3 regions of the Actinoplanes sp. CA-142083 genome follow, and region 3 is predicted to be linked to each of the others. Evidence: riboswitches for the same ligand, from Rfam matches in the RefSeq annotation. Region 3 holds a riboswitch; each other region holds the start of a gene.
What was found. Region 3 has a riboswitch for S-adenosylmethionine ahead of ACQPZX_RS10930 (GNAT family N-acetyltransferase). Riboswitches for the same ligand answer to the same signal wherever they lie in the genome.

Region 1: it holds a riboswitch for S-adenosylmethionine, as region 3 does, so the genes downstream of both, thrC (threonine synthase) here and ACQPZX_RS10930 (GNAT family N-acetyltransferase) in region 3, are expected to answer to the same signal.
Region 2: it holds a riboswitch for S-adenosylmethionine, as region 3 does, so the genes downstream of both, ACQPZX_RS22130 (aminotransferase class V-fold PLP-dependent enzyme) here and ACQPZX_RS10930 (GNAT family N-acetyltransferase) in region 3, are expected to answer to the same signal.

What each region holds. Positions count from the first base shown of each region.
Region 1 is NZ_CP192076.1:10,209,872-10,213,136, forward strand. Features, by position in the region: gene ACQPZX_RS47275 (GNAT family N-acetyltransferase) at 1-277, opposite strand, end outside; gene thrC (threonine synthase) at 535-1,815, opposite strand; SAM riboswitch class I at 1,826-1,964, opposite strand; gene ACQPZX_RS47285 (ABC transporter permease) at 2,039-2,812, opposite strand; gene ACQPZX_RS47290 (ABC transporter ATP-binding protein) at 2,809-3,265, opposite strand, start outside.
Region 2 is NZ_CP192076.1:4,834,214-4,837,478, reverse strand. Features, by position in the region: gene ACQPZX_RS22140 (peroxidase family protein) at 1-238, shown strand, start outside; gene ACQPZX_RS22135 (cellulose binding domain-containing protein) at 151-498, shown strand; gene ACQPZX_RS22130 (aminotransferase class V-fold PLP-dependent enzyme) at 534-1,718, opposite strand; SAM riboswitch class IV at 1,736-1,851, opposite strand; gene ACQPZX_RS22125 (DUF1684 domain-containing protein) at 1,883-2,653, shown strand; gene ACQPZX_RS22120 (CBS domain-containing protein) at 2,650-3,039, opposite strand.
Region 3 is NZ_CP192076.1:2,293,548-2,296,812, forward strand. Features, by position in the region: gene ACQPZX_RS10920 (IclR family transcriptional regulator) at 1-39, shown strand, start outside; gene glpK (glycerol kinase GlpK) at 48-1,541, shown strand; SAM riboswitch class IV at 1,560-1,675, shown strand; gene ACQPZX_RS10930 (GNAT family N-acetyltransferase) at 1,689-2,291, shown strand; gene ACQPZX_RS10935 (Kelch repeat-containing protein) at 2,277-3,164, opposite strand; gene ACQPZX_RS10940 (helix-turn-helix transcriptional regulator) at 3,244-3,265, shown strand, end outside.

The DNA of each region.
Region 1 (3,265 bases), 2.8 Mb from region 3:
CGCCCCGGCGCCGCGACGACGGCAGGACCGAGAGCTCGATGTTCGCATTGTCCAGATTGTCAAGAACCGGCAGCTCGATCCAGAGATAGCCGACCGGGTGACCGTCGATCCAGGCCAGATAGTGCTCGTGATCGGCGCCCGGAAACGGATTCGCGAGCCGTGCGACGAAGTGCTCCAGGGCCAGCGGCGGAACGTCCGGCTTGTCGCGTTCCTCGCAAGCCCGATAGATCTCGTACGCGTCGGCTGGGGTCACCAGCGGACCCGTAGAAAGATTCATGGCCGTCACCCTGCCCGGGCAACGGCCATGCTCGCGATTCATTTTTGGCTAAACGATTTTGGTCGGGAGGACGGACGCACAGCGCCTCCGGCACTGGGTCGTTGGGCACCTCGAGAGATTGTCGCCAAGCTCGAAGGTGAGGGGCCTCGTACGGCGTCGGCCCTCCCGCAGAGAGCATCTTGCCGATCCGGAAATCGGTGCGCAAGTCCTCCGGGGGTGGAATCTTCAACTAATGGCAGAGTTTCGACTACCGACCGTTATCCCAGCAGGCCAGCCTCGCGGGCCCCGCGAAGCGACGGCTTGATCTGATGAGTGGGCCCGACGAGGCCCGCCACCGCGTCGAGCGTCTTGAGTCCCTCGCCGGTGTTGTAGACGACGGTCTCCTTCTCGGGGTCGAGCTTGCCGCTCGCCACCAGCTTCTTGAGCACGGCGACCGTCGTGCCGCCGGCCGTCTCGGCGAAGACGCCGGTCGTCTCGGCCAGCAGCCGGATGCCCTCGCGGATCTCGTCGTCGTCGGCGTAGTCCATCCAGCCGCCGGTGCGGCGCACCGACTCGATCGCGTACGCCCCGGCCGCCGGGTCGCCGATGTTCAGCGACTTCGCGATGCCGGTCGGCTTCACCGGGACGATCTCGTCGGTCCCGTTCTGCAGCGCGGTGGCGATCGGGTTGCAGCCCGCCGACTGGGCGCCGAAGACGGCCCAGCCGCCCTCGGGCGCGGTGACCAGGCCGATCTCGACCAGCTCCTGGAACGCCTTGTCCACCTTGGTGAGCAGCTCGCCGGAGGCCATCGGGATGACGACCTGGGCGGGGATGCGCCAGCCGAGCTGCTCGGCCACCTCGTACCCGAGGGTCTTGGAGCCCTCGGCGTAGAACGGCCGCACGTTCACGTTGACGAACGCGGTGTCCTCGAACTCGTCGGTCTCCACCAGCTCGCCGCAGAGGCGGTTCACGTCGTCGTACGAGCCCTCGATGGCGACCAGCTCGCCGCCGTAGACCGCGGTCGTGATGACCTTGCCCTGCTCCAGGTCGTACGGGATGAAGACGATGCTCGGCGCGCCGGCCCGGGCCGCGTGCGCGGCGACCGAGTTGGCCAGGTTGCCGGTGGAGGCGCAGGCGAAGCGGGTGAAGCCGAGGCCGCGGGCGGCGGTGAGCGCCACCGAGACGACCCGGTCCTTGAACGAGTGGGTCGGGTTGGCCGAGTCGTCCTTGACGTACAGCGGCGCGCGCAGGCCGACGGCGGCGGCCAGGGCGGGGGCGCTGACCAGCGGGGTCAGGCCGGGGTCGAGGGTAACTCGGGTCGCCGGGTCCTGGCCGGCGGGGAGCAGGCCCGCGTAACGCCAGATGTTGTTCGGTCCCGCCTCGATCTGCTCACGGGTCACCCGCGCGAGCGCGGCCTGGTCGTAGGCCACCTCGAGCGGGCCGAAACACTCGTAACAGGCGTGCTGGGCGATCAGCGGGTACTCCGCGCCGCACGCACGGCAGACGAGCCCACGGGCGGGCGAGTCGGTGGTCGAGGGTGTGCTGACGGCAGACGTCATCGAGGCCTTCCTCTCATCTTTCCCCGCCGGCGACCTGCCGGACCGGGGACGGAATTAGCACCTGCCACGCGTGAGGCCTCTTCATCGAGACATGCGTAGTGGTTGCCGGGGCTTCATCGGGCCGTTCCCTCTGCCCCTCTGGATGAGGTATTCAGTTGTTTCCCACACCTTACGTCGTGCCCCGCGGTTCGCTCACACCCCTTCCCGAGGTGTGAGCGAAGCATCAGCGCGTCGGCAGTCGCATGAAGGCCGAGCGCGACCACAGGATGCCGACGGTGCTCAACAAGAGGGTCCAGGCCACCGCCAGGATCCAGGTGTTGCCGACCGGGGTGCCGTCGAGCAGGTGCCGCAGCGTGTCGATGATCGGGGTGAACGGCTGGTTCTCGGCGAACCACCGCACCCCGGCCGGCATCGTGTCGGTCGGGACGAACGCGCTGCTCACGAACGGGCCGAAGGTGAACAGCAGGGACAGCGAGTTGGCGCCGGCCTGGGTCTTGGCGACCATGCCGAACGCCGCGGTCATCCAGCTCACCGCGAAGGTGACCAGGGCGAGCAGGCCGGCCACGGCGAGCCAGTCGAGGCCGCTCGCCTCCGGGCGGAAACCGATCAGATAGGCAACCCCGACGACCAGGATCAGGCTGATCGCCGTACGGATGATGCTGCCGCCCACCTGGCCGGAAAGCACCGCGAAGCGGGAGATGGCCATCGTGCGCAACCGGGCGATGACGCCCTCGCTCATGTCGGTGTTGATGTTGATCGCGGTGGCCGAGCCACCCCCGCCGATCGTCATGATCAGGATGGCCGGGGCGACGTAGTTCACGTACGTGCCGCGGCCGGCGCCGCCGCTGATCGCGGTGCCGAAGACGTACACGAACAGCAGCATCATCAGCAGCGGGAAGCTGATGCCGCTGATGGTCATGATCGGGAACCGGACCATGCGTCTCATGTCCCGGCGGATCATCGTGCCCGAGTCGGCGAGCACATACGAGCTGGTCATCGGATCCCCCCGGTCAGCGTGAAGAAGACGTCGTCGAGCGTGGAGTCGGCGCCCACCGAGCTCTTGAGCTCCTCGGCGGAGCCCGAGGCGACCAGCCGGCCGTGATCGAGCAGGGCGACGGTGTCGGCGAGCCGATCGGCCTCGTCCAGGTACTGCGTGGTCAGGAAGACGGTCACGCCGTCGTTCGCCACCAGGTCGCGGACGATCTCCCAGATCGCGCGGCGGCCGCGCGGGTCGAGGCCGGTGGTCGGCTCGTCCAGGAAGATCAGCTTGGGGTCGCCGATCAGGGTCATCGCCAGGTCGAGCCGCCTTTTCATGCCGCCCGACCAGGTCATCACCGAGCGGTCGGCCGCCTCGGTCAGGTCGAAGCGCTCGAGCAGCTCGTCGGCCTTGGCCCGGCCGGCGCGGGCGCCCAGGTGCCGCAGGTCGGTGATGAGCCGCAGATTTTCCCGG
Region 2 (3,265 bases), 2.5 Mb from region 3:
GTTCTTCTACGGCAACCAGGCCACGGCGCTGGACTTCATCCGCAACACGTACGGGATCGACTTCCGGCGCAACCTCGGCGACATCATCGCCCAGAACTCGGGCATCGCCCGGGCCGACCTCCCCGCCAACGTTTCTTCGCCGACGGCGACGTGCCGCCGGTCAGTTGCCGGGTCACTTACCGGGTCGGCACCCAGTGGAACACCACCGCGACGACCGGCGGATTCGGCGTCACGATGAGCATCACCAACACCGGCGCCACGCCGATCCCGGCGTGGAAGCTGCGCTTCGTCTTCCCCGGCGGGCAGCAGCTCACCGAATTCTGGAACAGCGCCGCTGAACAGGACGGCGCCCGGGTGCCGGTGGCGAACGCGCCCTACAACGCCACCATCGGCCCCGGGCAGACCCGGGACGGCATCGGCTTCAACGCCACCTGGTCGGGCACGAACAACCGTCCGGCAGCGTTCTCGGTCAACACCACGGCCTGCAGCGTCGCCTAGGCAAATCGGCCGCGGAGCCACGGTTCCGCGGCCGATCAAAGAGCGGCCAATGCCTCCAGCAACCGGTCGATGTCCTCGAACGTCGTGCCCAGCCCGAAGCTCACCCGCAACAACCCGCCGGCACACCCCGCGCTGTCCCCCGACAGCCGCCGCACCAACGGATGGGCGCAGAACTTCCCGGCCCGCACCCCGATCCCGAATTCGTCCGCGAGCCTGGTCGCCACCGCCGAAGGGTCGCGCCCGTCCAGGGCCAGCGACACGATGCCGACGCGCTCACTACCCGTACCGAAAACACTCACCTCGGCGGCGCCCGGCACCCGCCGCAACCCTTCCCGCAGATGCGCAAGCAACTCCTGCTCGTGCGCGCGCAGCGCCGCACGGTCCGCCTCCACCAGCGCCGCACAGACCGCCGCCAGCGAGACCGCCCCGAGCAGATTCGGCGTGCCGCCCTCGTGCCGCGCCGGCCCGGCGGCCCATCGCACGTCGCCGGCCCGGTCCCCCACGTGCGCGCTCGCGCCGCCGCCGGCCAGATAGGGCGGCGCGGCGTCGAGCCAGTCGGCCCGCCCGGCCAGCACGCCCGCCCCGAACGGCGCGTAGAGCTTGTGCCCCGACAGCGCCACATAGTCGGCGCCCAGCTCGGCCAGCGAGACCGGCACGTGCGGGGCGAGCTGGGCGGCGTCGACCGCGATCCGCGCCCCGTGGCGATGGGCGACCTCGGCGAGCTCCCGCACCGGCCACAGCTCACCGGTCACATTGCTCGCCCCCGTGACGGTCAGCAACACCGGGCCGTCCAGGTCACGCAGCGCACGCTCGGCCGCCGTCACCGCCTCCGCCCACGATGCGGGCGCGCGGAGACGGAGCGCGTTCGGCCAGGGCAGCAAGTTCGCGTGGTGCTCGCCGTCGAAGACCACGGTGGTCGTGCCCGGCGGCAGAGCGCGGGCCAGCAGGTTGAGCGCGTCGGTCGTGTTGCGGGTGAACACGACCTGGTCACCGGGCCGGCAGCCGAGGAAGTCGGCGATCACGTCGCGGGCCCGCTCGTACTCGAGGGTCGAGGTCTGCGACCGCGGCCCGGTCCCCCGGTGCACGCTGCCGTAGCTGGGGAGCAGCGCGTTCACCGCGTCGGCGGCGGCGCGCACGCAGGGCGCGGTCGCCGCGTAGTCGAGATGGACGAATCCAGCCCCGATGACGTCGAGGTCGCTGGTGTGGACGGCAAGGGACATGACGACAAGCCTCCGCAAGATCGCGCTTGCCCGCGTCGATCGACGCCGGCCCGGTCCTCACCCGGGGCACCCCATCGCGAACGCAAGGGTTGCCGGTCAGCAAGCCGGGGCTTGTGCGCTGACACTCATGACCTGTCCGACACGCTAGCAAATAGGGTGGGCCGATGTACAAGGACGACTGGGCCGAATGGCACGCCGGGCACGAGCGCCGGCGGGCGTCGCCGCACGGAATGCTCGCGATCACCGGGATGCACTGGCTCGAGGAGCGGCCGCAACGCTTCGACGACGTGCCCGGCTCGTGGTCGGTGACGGCCGACGGCGTGAGCGTCACGCTGCGCGAGGGTGAGTCGCTCACGGTCGGCGATTTCGAGATCAGCGGCACGCACGCGTTCGGCAAGGTCGACGAGGAGGGCGTCATCGCCGCCTTCGGCGACGCGATCGCCGAGATAGCCAGGCGGGGCTCCGGCGTCGTCCTCCGCCCGCGCCATCCGTCCAGTCAGAAGCTCATCTCGTACGAGGGGACGCCGACGTTCCCGCCCCACGAGCGATGGCTGGTCCCGGCCCGCTTCGTCCCGTTCGCCGCACCGCGCGAGGTCACCCTGTCCACGGTCGTCGACGGCTACACCGACGCCGACGAGGCGCTCGGCCACGTCGAGTTCACGCTCGACGGCGTACCCATGAAATTGATCGTCTTTCCCGGCGCCCCCGGCGCCATGACCACGCTGTTCACCGACGCCACCTCGGGGGTGACGACCTACCCCGCGAGCCGCCGCCTGCCGGTACCCCGCCCGGCCGCCGACGGCACGCTGACGCTCGACTTCAACCGCGCCACGAACCTGCCGTGCGCCTACACGGAGTTCGCGACCTGCTCGCTGGCCCCGCCGGAGAACCGGCTCCCGGTCGCCATCGAGGCCGGCGAGCAGACGCCGCGCTAGATGCGCTCGCCGGTGATGTAGCCCTCCAGGCTCTTCCGCTCGATCTCCAGCTCGTCGATGCGGTGCTTCACCACGTCGCCGATGCTGACGACGCCGGCCAGCGAGCCGCCCTCCAGCACCGGCACGTGGCGGAAGCGGTGCTCGGTCATCAGCCGCTCGACCTCCTCGACCGCCGCGTCCGGCGCGACCGAGCGCACCTGCGACGTGTGGATCGCCGACACCGGCTCGGCCAGCACGGCGGCGCCGCGCGTGGCCAGCGCCCGCACCACGTCGCGCTCGCTGACGATGCCGTCGACGCGGCTCCCGTCCGCCGACACGACCACCGCGCCGATCTTGTGCTCGGCGAGGAGTGCCAGGAGGCTGGTGACGTCGGAGTCGGGTGTCACGGTTACGACTGTGGTGCCCTTGACGCGGAGTATGTCGCTGATACGCATCGTTGCTCCCCATCTCGTGCCGGTCCGCGGAAGCCGCCGGGCGGGCCGTCCGATGACGGGGTGGCCACGCCACATTGCGTGCATATGCCTACTTGCAGTCAATCACGTCTTGAAGTCAAGAGCATCAAGATGTCAAGTCCGCGCAGGTGGTGTGGCAAACCCGCGGCGCGCGGCGCCG
Region 3 (3,265 bases):
GACGCGGCCCGCGCCATCTCACGGGAGCTGATCCTCTAGGGGGCATCATGACCGAGCGCTACGTCGTCGCCATCGACCAGGGCACCACCTCGACCCGGTGCATCGTGTTCGACCGTCGCGGCCGGCTCGTGTCGGTGGCCCAGCAGGAGCACAAGCAGTACTACCCCAAGCCCGGCTGGGTCGAGCACGACGCCGCCGAGATCTGGCGCAACCTGGAGCGGCTCGCCCCCGAGGCGCTGCGCCGGGCCGGCATCACCGAGGAGCAGGTGGCGGCGGTCGGCATCGCCAACCAGCGCGAGACCACCCTGCTGTGGGACCGCGACACGGGCATGCCGGTCGGCCACGCGATCGTCTGGCAGGACACCCGGACCGACGACCTCGTACGCCTGCTCAAGGACAACCCCGGCGCTCCCGTCGTCGAGCACAACTCCGGGCTGCCGATCACGACCTACTTCTCCGGCCCGCGCGTGCGCTGGATGCTCGACCACCAGCCGCAGCTGCGCGAGCGCGCCGAACGCGGCGAGATCCTCTTCGGCACGATGGAGACCTGGCTGATCTGGAAGCTCACCGGCGGCCTGCACGTCACCGACGTGACCAACGCCAGCCGGACCATGCTGCTCGACGTGCACACCCTCGACTGGTCGCCGGCGGCCCTCGCCTTCTTCGGCATCCCGCGGGCCATGCTGCCCGAGGTGCGGCCTTCGATCGGCGTGTTCGGCACCGCGGTGGCGGCGTTTCCCGGCGTACGGATCGGGGCCGCGCTCGGCGACCAGCAGGCCGCGCTCTTCGGGCAGACGTGCTTCACGCCGGGCGAGGCCAAATGCACGTACGGGACCGGGAGCTTCCTGCTGCTGAACACCGGCGGCGAGCTGGTGCGCTCGACGCACGGGCTGCTCAGCACCGTCGCGTACCAGATCGCCGGCGGACCGGCCGCGTACGCGCTCGAAGGCTCGATCGCGATCACCGGCTCGCTCGTGCAGTGGTTCCGCGACCAGCTCGAGCTCATCGCCAGCGCCCCCGAGATCGAGACGCTGGCCCGCACGGTCGCCGACAACGGCGGCTGTTACATCGTCCCGGCCTTCTCCGGCCTGTACGCCCCGTACTGGCGCAGCGAGGCGCGCGGGGTGATCGTCGGCTTGACGTCGTACATCACCAAGGGCCACCTGGCGCGGGCCGTGCTGGAGGCCACCGCCTGGCAGACCCGCGAGGTCGTCGACGCGATGAACGCCGACTCCGGCCTGGATCTCACGACCCTGCGGGTGGACGGCGGGATGACGGCCGACAACCTGCTCATGCAGTTCCTCGCCGACGTGCTGGACGTGCCGGTGGTGCGGCCGCTCGCCGCCGAGACGGTCTCGCTGGGGGCGGCGTACGCGGCCGGGCTGGCCGTCGACTACTGGCCCGACCTGGAGGGGCTGCGCCAGAACTGGCACCGGGCCGCCCAATGGCTGCCCACGATGGACCCGGAGATCCGCTCGGCGGAGTACGGGAACTGGCAGCGGGCGGTCAAGCGGACCTTCGACTGGACGAGACCCTCGTAGCGCGTAAGATCCACGCCAGGTCATGAGCGCCAGCACTGAGCCCCGGCTTGCTGGCCGGCAACCCCCCTGCGCGGGCGGGGTGCCCCGGGTGAGGACCGGGCCCGTCGCGCGGTGCGGCGGGCAAGTCGCGCGAAACGGAGTCTCGCCATGCCCTTCCCCGCCGGCCTTGCCGCGCCCGTCCTCGAAGGATCGCTCGTCCGGCTGGAGCCGCTGGAGCATCGGCACGCGGCCGGCCTCGCCGCGGCCGCGGAGGAGGATCGCGGCTCGTACGGGTTCACCTGGGTGCCCCGCGCCGGTGAGGTCGGCGACTACATCGACGCGCAGCTGGCCCGGGCCGCGGCCGGCACGCTGATGCCGTATGCGCAGATTGTTGGCGAAAGGGCGGTGGGCGCGACGGCCTACTGGGACCCTCGCCTGTGGCCGGATCGCGACGAGCTGTTCGCCGTCGAGGTCGGCTTCACCTGGCTCGCCGCCTCCGCGCAGGGGAGCGGGGTGAACCGCGAGGCGAAGCACCTGATGTTCGCCCACGCCTTCGAGCAGTGGCACGTCTCGCGCGTCGACCTCAAGACCGACGCCCGCAACGCCCGGTCCCGGGCCGCGATCGAGCGGGCCGGCGCCCGCTTCGAGGGTGTGCTGCGCAGCTGGTCGCGCTCGTGGGCGCCGGGCGAGGCCGGCCGGCTCCGCGACTCCGCGATCTTCTCGATCGTGGCCGCCGAGTGGCCGGCCCTGCGCGTTTCACAGCGCCAGTGACTCCACCCGGGCGCTCGCCACGGGGGTGCCGCCGACGATCTCGAAGCCGCCGAAGGCGATCAGCAGGTCCCGGCCGCCGATGACGACGTGGTCGGCCGAGAGCGAGCTGCGGCCCACGGCCAGCAGCGGCGACAACGTCTCCCAGCGGTCGGCCGCCGGGTCGTACCGCTCGGTGGTCCGCAGCGCGACGCCCGCGCCCTGGCCGCCGACCGCGTAGATCCGCCCGCCGGCCACGGCGATCCCCGGGTTGCCGCGGCCGGTGCTCATCGGCGCCGCCGCGTGCCAGGTGTCGGTCGCCGGGTCGTACCGCTCGACTGCCGGCAGCGAGGCCGCGTTGTCGTCGCGGCCGCCGATCGCGTAGATCTGGCCGCCCACCACGGCGAGCTTGAGCAGCCCGCGCCGGGTGGGCATCGGCCGCACGCTGTGCCACACGTCGGCGATCGCGTCGTAGGCCTCGGTCGCGCCGGTGGCGATGTCGTCCGCGTCGAAGCCGCCGACCAGGTAGATCCGCTCGCCGACGGCGGCCGCCGCCGCGCCGCCGCGCCCGCCGCCGGGCAGCGGGCGCCGGACCTGCCAGGCGCCCGCCGTGGGGTCGAGGACCTCGACGACGTCGGCCGGCTTGTCGCCGATGAAGCCGCCGAACACGTAGATCCGCTCGCCGGCCGCCGCGGCCGCCGGGTTGCCCCGCGCGGTCGGCATCGGTGTCACCCGCGCCCACCGCCCGCGGTCACGGTCGAGCCGCTCCACCGCGTCCAGCTCCTCGCCGAAACCGGTGGTGAAACCCCCGATCGCGTACGCCGTCTTGAAAGTCGCATTGATCAGCCCGCCGCGCGCCACGTTGAGCGGCGGACCCGGTATCCACAATCCAGCCATGCCGGAAGCGTGCGGGCCGGACCGTTCGCCCGGCCATACGACGTTCGTCGTACGAGCGGGCAGTGTCTACCGTGAGGCCGTGGCACAGCGGATGACGCTCA